Flammeovirga agarivorans: one gene and its partner. The main gene of each other region encodes a partner of the protein of the gene in region 2 in a complex. Links are inferred from orthologs where the notes say so. Each region holds a gene or a part of one and is shown on either strand. Other genes may lie near its edges.

What was found. Proteins that work in one complex are often made in the same cells at the same time.
Region 1: the proteins of HGP29_RS07525 (region 2) and lpdA are in contact, whole or in part, in a crystal structure (PDB 1EBD), measured with the Geobacillus stearothermophilus proteins. The link is inferred for Flammeovirga agarivorans from one-to-one orthologs. Residues at the interface, in WP_033016211.1 of Geobacillus stearothermophilus: Ile130, Ala131, Met132, Pro133, Arg136, Arg140, Glu141, Asn155, Arg157; in WP_049624544.1 of Geobacillus stearothermophilus: Pro340, Ser341, Asp344, Tyr345, Arg403, Asp406, Val408, Glu431, Ala432, Gly433, Asp438.

Annotation. Positions count from the first base shown.
Region 1 is NZ_JABAIL010000002.1:11,026-14,306, reverse strand. The notes cover bases 1-2,957. They hold lpdA (dihydrolipoyl dehydrogenase), read left to right. Parts: upstream 1-760; coding sequence 761-2,155; downstream 2,156-2,957. Other genes in these bases: HGP29_RS04880 (hypothetical protein), read left to right, coding at 2,322-2,957; odhB (2-oxoglutarate dehydrogenase complex dihydrolipoyllysine-residue succinyltransferase), read left to right, coding at 1-630. In the rest of the region: more of HGP29_RS04880, read left to right, coding at 2,958-3,191; preprotein translocase subunit SecG, read right to left, coding at 3,254-3,281. UniProt on the Escherichia coli protein: Lipoamide dehydrogenase is a component of the glycine cleavage system as well as of the alpha-ketoacid dehydrogenase complexes.
Region 2 is NZ_JABAIL010000002.1:676,940-682,355, forward strand. Bases 1,525-4,387 are described here. They hold HGP29_RS07525 (2-oxo acid dehydrogenase subunit E2), read left to right. Parts: upstream 1,525-2,055; coding sequence 2,056-3,720; downstream 3,721-4,387. Other genes in these bases: HGP29_RS07520 (LpqB family beta-propeller domain-containing protein), read right to left, coding at 1,525-1,734; HGP29_RS07530 (S41 family peptidase), read right to left, coding at 3,944-4,387. Outside these bases: more of HGP29_RS07520, read right to left, coding at 1-1,524; more of HGP29_RS07530, read right to left, coding at 4,388-5,044; HGP29_RS07535 (hypothetical protein), read right to left, coding at 5,049-5,416.

The sequences.
Region 1 (3,281 bases), 670 kb from region 2 along the record:
AATGAAACAGCAATGTTGACTACATTCAATGAAGTTGACATGAAGCCTGTAATGGACTTGCGTAAGAAATATAAAGAGATGTTCAAAGACAAGCACGAGATCGGTCTTGGCTTTATGTCTTTCTTTACTAAAGCGGTAACTGTTGCCTTACAAGAGTGGCCTGCAGTAAATGCATACATCGATGGTAACGAAATCGTTTACAATGATTATGCAGATGTTTCAATCGCAGTTTCTGCACCAAAAGGTCTAGTGGTTCCAGTAATCAGAAATGCTGAATCATTAAGTTTAGCTGGTATTGAAAAAGAAGTAAGACGTCTTGCTTTGAAAGCTCGTGATAACAAATTAACTATTCCAGAAATGGAAGGCGGTACATTTACTATTACAAATGGTGGTGTATTTGGTTCTATGTTGTCAACTCCAATTATTAATGCACCTCAATCAGCGATTTTAGGTATGCACAATATTGTGGAGAGACCAGTAGCTATTAATGGAGAAGTACAAATTCGCCCTATCATGTATGTGGCATTGTCATATGACCATAGAATCATTGATGGTAGAGAGTCTGTAAGCTTCTTAAAACGAGTGAAAGAACTTCTTGAAGATCCAATTAGATTACTATTGGATGTTTAATTGAATAAACATATGCTTAGGCTCATGCAGATCTTTGCATGAGCCATTTTAATTACACTACACAAACAAAGAATCTTGTCAGCTTACTGTCTTGATTCTGATACTTAAAAAACCTTGTAAAGGAACAGTTATGACATACGACTTAACAGTTATAGGTTCAGGTCCTGGTGGATATATTGCAGCTATCCGCGCAGCACAATTAGGCATGAAAGTAGCCTTAATCGAAAAATATAATACTCTTGGTGGTACATGTTTAAATGTTGGATGTATTCCTTCAAAAGCACTATTGGATTCATCAGAGTTATACCATCAAGCAGTACACCGTTTTGCTGAGCATGGTTTAGAAGCAGAAGCTCCAAAAATTAACTTTGGTAAAATGATTTCAAGAAAGGGTGAAGTAGTTAAACAAACTACTGACGGTATCGCTTTCTTGATGAAGAAAAATAAAATTGATGTTTACCACGGCTTTGGGTCGTTTGTAGATAAAAATACAATCAAGATTGAAGGCGAAGAGTCTAAGATTATCAATTCTCAAAAGACAATTATTGCAACTGGTTCAAAACCAGTAATGTTGCCGTTTATTGAATTTGATAAGAAAAGAGTCATCACTTCAACTGAAGCATTAGAATTAAAAGAAATTCCTAAGCACCTTATCGTAATTGGTGGTGGTGTAATTGGACTTGAGTTAGGTTCTGTATATGCAAGATTAGGAGCAGAAGTAACTGTAGTAGAATATGCAGACGCTTTAATTCCTACAATGGATGTTTCAATGGGTAAAGAAATCCAAAGAGTTCTTAAGAAGGAAGGATTTAAATTTAACCTAAAAACTAAAGTTGATTCAGTTAAAGTAGAAGGTGAAGAGGTTGTTGTTAAAGCAACTGACAAAAAAGGAAAAGAAGTAGAGATCAAAGGTGATTACTGCTTAGTTTCTATTGGTCGTCGTCCTTACACTGATAAATTGAACTGTGAAGCTATCGGTGTAAAATTAGACGATAGAGGTAGAGTAGAGGTAGATGAACATTTACAAACTTCTGTAGATGGTATTTATGCTATTGGTGATGTAGTAAAAGGTGCTATGTTGGCGCATAAAGCTGAGGAAGAAGGTGTGTTTGTTGCAGAGCATATCAACGGTCAAAAGCCTCATATCAATTATAAATTGATTCCTGGTGTTGTTTATACTTGGCCAGAAGTGGCGTCTGTAGGATATACTGAGCAAGAGTTGAAAGAATCGAAAAGAGCTTACAAGTCTGGTTCATTCCCATTCAGAGCATCAGGTAGAGCAAGAGCTTCTATGGATATTGATGGATTAGTTAAAGTTTTATCAGACAAAGAAACTGATGAGATCTTAGGAATGCACATCATTGGCCCTAGAGCTGCAGATATGATTTCTGAAGGAGTTGTTGCAATGGAGTATAGAGCGTCAGCAGAAGATATTTCTAGAATGTCACATGCTCACCCTACTTATTCTGAAGCAATTAAAGAAGCTTGTCTTGCTGCAACAGGAGATAGAGCATTGAATATGTAATCAACATATTGAAATAAATGAAAAGGCTGCTAGAAGTTACATTCTAGCAGCCTTTTTTTATTCTCAAACAAAGGAATGATATTAATTTTTTCAGAGTGGTAAACTGATTTAGTTATGTAGCGATTGATATAGGTTATTTTAAAACTATAACCAATTACTACTGAAAATGAGAAGCTTAAAATTCATAGTACTGTTTAGTGTTTTTTTATCTTTTTCTTTACTTGCTCAAGATGAAAAGTCAGGAGCAGCAGATGCATCTGCCAATGCAAACAACCCATTAGCCGACCTAAAGGCATTTAATATTCAGTTTAACTATCAAACCGGTTTAACTGGAGTAGACGGGATGAATATGGTTACTTCTTTTAGGTATGCTCAGCCTGTAGGTAAAATCCTTTTCAGAGCAACGTTGCCAACATTGACAGTAAACCGCCCATCAGATAACTCTTCAGTAACAGGGTTAGGTGATTTCAACTTATTTGCCACCTATTTAGCAACTTCCTCGTCTTCTCCTGTTCAGTTTGGTGTAGGACCGATGGTTTTTGCACCTACCTCAACAGCAGTTTCTACTGTTAGTGGTCCTGGAGGGAGTTTGGTCAATAATTATGATGTAAGTCTGGGTGCAAATAACTGGCAAGTTGGTGGAGCTTTGGTACTCTTCATTGCCAAATCAAAAATGTTTCAATGGGGAGGATTAGTGACATGGACAGTAGGTGTAGGAGAAGATTCTAAACTTACCGATAATCAAGGAAACGCATTGGATGCAGATGAAAATTTGGCTGCAATACAACCTTTTTATTTCTTTCAATTAGGTAAAGGGAATTATCTAAGAGGTGCACCCATTTGGACCATGGATTTCACCAATAGTAAATATAATTTTCCAATCGGAATAGGTTATGGTAAAGTACTGAAATTAGGGTCTACAGTTTTTAACTTGTTTATAGAGCCACAATACGCTGTATATTCTCAAGGAGTGGGCCAAAGTAGTTTTCAAATCTTCAGTTCCATTAATATGCAGTTTTATGGAGGTAAGAAATAAAAAAAAGCCATTACAAAACATACTGTTTGTAATGGCTTTTTTAGAATATCTTTTCTGATATATTATTCAGCAGGAGTTTCTGCTGGTGCT
Region 2 (5,416 bases):
ATGTTCCTTTTCATCACTGTAAGCAACATATGCTACTTGATTCTTATAGGTAGTAAAATCTTTAATTGAATATTTAAAGTTAGATACTTGTCTTGTCAAAGAATCTGCAAGATCATACACAAAGAAATTCGTAATACCTTTTCTATCACTTAAAAATAGTATGGTAGAATCATTCAACATTCTTGGCTTAAAATCCTGACCAAGATTATTAGTTAATCTTTTAAGTTCTGCAGGCTTACTTTTACTGTATTGGAAAAGGTTGAAAGTAGCAGTAATATCCTCAATGTCTCCTTTTCTAGTTTTAGTAGAATCTACTGTTCTGTTAGAACTAAAGATGATATCAGTACTATTGTTCATATATGACGGACTCAAATCATCGAAATAGTCTTTTGTGATTTGTCTTGTACGCCTTCTTGCAATGTTATGCTCATAGATATCTGTTTGTCCTCTTCGTTCTGCACTCATCACGATCCTTTTTCCGTCAGGAGACACCGCTATATCATTGATATGATCAAATTTGAATTCAATCTTACGCTTTAAGTACCTAAAAAACGTATTAAAACCACCTCTGGATAAGTTATAAATCCACATATGATTCTGTCCTTTACTCTGAGAGAACACCACTAATTCATCTTGGCTAATCCAATCAACTAATGGCACATCATAATCAATTTGTTGATTGACTACTTTATAACCACTCTTAAATACTGTTTGTACTTTTTTCTTTTCTAGGTTATAAATATTGATTTTATATTTCCCTTTCTCATTTTCAGTATACGCCAATCGGGTACCGTCAGGACTTACATTAATTTTATTGTAAACTCTAGATTTTCTATTTTTCTTGATGGCCTCTTTTCTATCAATCTCTTTATAGCTTGCATTTAATGTTTCTTGCTCATTTAGATAAAAATCTTTCCAACCTTGGATAAACTCTTCATAAGAAATTCCTAAAGTATTTTGGATCGCCACCTTTTCATCTCTAACAATCCTTGTAAGATTAAGAATACTGGCCATATTGCTTCTGCCATATTTTTCTACAAGGTAATTCCATATCGACTGACCAACAATCTTTGCATTCTCTCCTTCTATATATCTGATATTGGGAAATTTTTTAGGGTGTCTAGAAAAGAAATCTCTTACTTTATCGTCCATTTCTCTAGACCAGCCTCTTGCTATATAATCTGAAGCACCTACAACAAACCAATTGGGAAGATTCATTAAGTAAGATGATTTGATCATATCTTTTAATGACCCACCATACATCATTTCAAAAATCAATGCATCAGAAATTGCTCTTTTTACGTCCTCTTCATAAAGATGTTTTGAACCACTAAATGCTACTTCTACCTCAGAACGAATAAAACTGGTCTGTCCAGTGATTTTATAACCTTGCTGAAATAGGCCAATATTACTTTGTCTTAAATCCTGAACAGAATTATACACAAGTACTTTGGTTTTATAGAAAGGAGCGTACCCAATAGTCTCTGTAATACTTTGGTATTCACGCTCAGCAATCTCCCCTGCCATTTTTGCAATGGTGATTCCATAACCATAATAGTACAATTCGAAATGTTCGGTTTCAATATAGCTCCAATCGAAGACTTCATACTGAACACGGTTCTTTCCAAATTTGTCTAAATGAAAGAAATGTTGTGCCTGAGCTTCTATAAACGTAAAGAAGAACAGAATAGAGAGTAATAATTTGTATTGTTGGTGCATATTATTAAGCCTCATCTAAAGAGGATGTCAGATTAAATAGCTAATCAAAAAAGTACAATAGTTCTGTACTTGACGATCACAAGAGTTAATAAGTCATAGTCTATAAGGTGATCAATAAAAATTTACAAAAAAATTTCATTGAAGCCTATTTCAAATTAATAAAAAAAACGATGCTAAGGTATAGTTTTTTTAAAAAGTTCGCACAGAAACAGATTAACATCATTATTTATTGGAGACTAAATCCATTTTAATTACTTATTATTAAATTATTCTGTTTATTTTTGGCACGAAAACGAAAAATGTAGAGACAAATAAAAAAGAAGTCTTAATAAGATTATGGCAGAAGTAATCAGAATGCCTAAGATGTCCGACACTATGACAGAAGGTGTCATCGCATCTTGGTTAGTTAAAGTAGGCGACCAGATCTCATCTGGTGACGTCATTGCTGAAGTTGAAACAGACAAAGCAACAATGGAATTAGAAAACTACGAGGATGGTACTTTATTGTACATCGCCGTAGAAGAAAAACAAGCTGTTCCAATTGACGGAATTATTGCAATTGTTGGAGAAGAGGGAGAAGATTATCAATCTCTTCTTGATGGAAATAATGCTGCTGCACCTGCAGAAGCGGCTCCAGCTGCTGAAGCTGAGGCCCCTGCTGCTGCTCCAGCACCTGCTGCAGAAGCAATCGATGTTTCAGGTATCAATGCAACTGTAGTAAAAATGCCAAAAATGTCAGATACAATGACTGATGGTACTATCTCACAATGGTTAATGAAAGTTGGTGACGAAGTTAATGCAGGTGACATCCTTGCTGAAGTTCAAACGGACAAAGCAACAATGGAACTTGAATCATATGACGAAGGTACTCTTCTTTATGTTGCTGTTGAGGATGGAGGTTCTGTTCCTGTAGACGGTGTAATTGCTATCATCGGTGAATCAGGTGCTGACTTCGAAACTTTATTAAAAGCTGAGGCTCAAAAATCTGAAGCACCAGCTGCGGCTCCTGCTCCAGCTGCTGAAGCTCCAAAAGCTGCGGCTCCTGCTCCTAAAGCAGCTGCACCAGCTCCAAAGGCAGCTCCTGCTGCTCCAGCTGTAGCTCAATCTAGAGATGCGGCTCCTGCTCCTGAACATGACGGTAAGCGTGTATTTGCTTCGCCTTTAGCTAAGAAAATGGCTGAAGACAAAGGATTTAACATCGCTATGATTCCAGGCTCTGGTGAGCATGGTAGAGTAATTAAGAGAGACGTTGAAGCTTATGTTCCAGCTCCTACGCAAACTGCTGCCGCTGCTCCAGTTGCTGCTGCTCCTGCAGGTGTTGAAAGCTTCGATGATCAACCAATGAACAACATGCGTAAGGCTATCACTAGAAACCTTAACGCATCTCAATTTGGTGCTCCTCACTTCTACTTAACGATGGATATCGACATGGAGAATGCTATGAAAGCAAGAAAATCTATGAACGAACTTCCTGACGTTAAAATTTCATTCAACGATATCGTTGTTAAGGCTGTTGCAGCTTCATTAAAGCAACATCCTATGGTGAACTCAACTGTAGAAGGTGATGTAATCAGAGTAGCAAACCATGTAAACGTTGGTGTTGCAGTTGCAATTCCTGACGGTTTGGTTGTTCCTGTAATCAAGCACACTGATATGATGTCATTATCACAAATTTCTTCAGCAGTGAAGGATATGGCTGGTAAAGCAAAAAACAAGAAGCTTGGTTTAGATGAAATGCAAGGTGCTACATTCACTATCTCTAACTTGGGTATGTTTGGTATCGAGCAGTTCACATCAATCATCAATGCTCCTGCATCATGTATCTTAGCTGTTGGTGGTATCAAACAAGTGCCAGTAGTGAAGAATGGTGAACTTGTTCCAGGTAATGTAATGAAGATTACTTTAACTTGTGACCATAGATCAGTTGATGGTGCTATCGGTGCTGCGTTCTTACATACATTAAAAGGATTACTTGAAGATCCTGTAAGAATCTTGGTATAAGAAAATTAGTCTTTAGACTTCTACATATAAACCGATTCCTGAAAAGGGATCGGTTTTTTTTATGGACAAAGAAAAAACGCAACGTATTTTCATACGTTGCGCCTCTTATTAGAAATGGATTATCGTTCTGTCCGTTAGACGGTAAGAATTTATAGTATTATTCGCATTTATAGTAACGTGTATTACAAAGAAAAAGTTACGAAAAAAATGATAAAAATTACATTTACCACTGCCCTTCGAAAATCTCTAGAATTGCCGCTTCTACCAAAGTATCCTTACCTTTTTCATTATCAGAAGGTTGCTGCGTAACATAAATATCTGGAGGAACTCCCAATTCAAAATCTAAATCTCCATCTACTGAACGGGTTTGTGTCACAGACATTCGGTAATACCATCCGTTTGGTAACTGTCCTCCTCTTGGAGCTCCCAAACCACCTCCAGTAGGAACTCCAATGATTTTCACTGGTCTTAATTTCTTTACAGCTTGTAATGCAGTCGCAAAGTACGATGTTGCACTGTAACACCCACGATCAGTCAATACCACAATTTTACCAGGGTAATACAAGCCTTCAGGATCAATATCAGCAGGAATCCAATCATCAAAATCATTAGGTCCTGGACCCACCTTATTTCTACTATAGTATAAAGTAGTATTACCGGCATCTTTAGGAATAAACCTGCTACATAATTTAAAAATATTCAAAGGAGATCCTCCTCCATTACTTCTCACATCAAATATCATCCCTTCTGTAACAGAACCATACCTTGAGATAACGTAGTCTATATCATAACTAGAAATCATAGAAGAAAAACTACTATATCTCACATATGCTATACCTTTATTTTCACCATTTATCTCTTTAACTAAGATTTTCTTTTCATTATCTGCTGTATCAATAACGTGGATAAGATCATTAGTCAAAGGGCCTGTCTGATAGTATTGATCACTTAAATAATTGGCTCTGATTGTTCTTGTATCATAATTAGAATCAGGAACAGCTAATTCAGGATACCTTGATACACTGAATGGAGAATATAAATTAACATGACCATCCTCCAGTGTTTTCATCATGTTAAACATTTCATGGAAAAATTCTTCTGCATACATATCGTCAGAAACTCTACGATTATAAACTGTATACACACTATCCCAGTCAATGTTCTTTAAATCAAAATATGAATATTGGTCTTTTGTCTTTTGCCATAAATACTCAAAAGATGCTCTATGACCCGAGGATGGATCTTTTTCAATAAATAAACTCTCACAGCTACTTGTAATAAGGAGAGCAAATAATGAAATACTTAATATTTTAAACTTTTTCATGTTTCTATTTCTTTCCTGTTACATTAAACATAAATGCTAATCCGAGTCTATGATAAGCTCCTTGAGTTTTACCACTACTGCCTTCATTAACCGCCCAATATTTCCACTCATACTGTAAACGGAAGGCATTTTTATTATGTAAATGATAATAGAAGTCTAATCGGGAATCAAACTGCACTAGTTCACCAATAAAAGCGAATTCATGTTTTCCTCCTCCAGAGATAAAATTAGCTCCTGTAGTAAAATCACTAATCGTATTATAACTAGGCCGCATATAAGTACCAAATAGCGGAAGCGATATTGTCCATTGAAATGTCATATCTCTATCACGCTTCCTAAAGAACTTTCCATTCTGTTTCAAAGAAACATCCC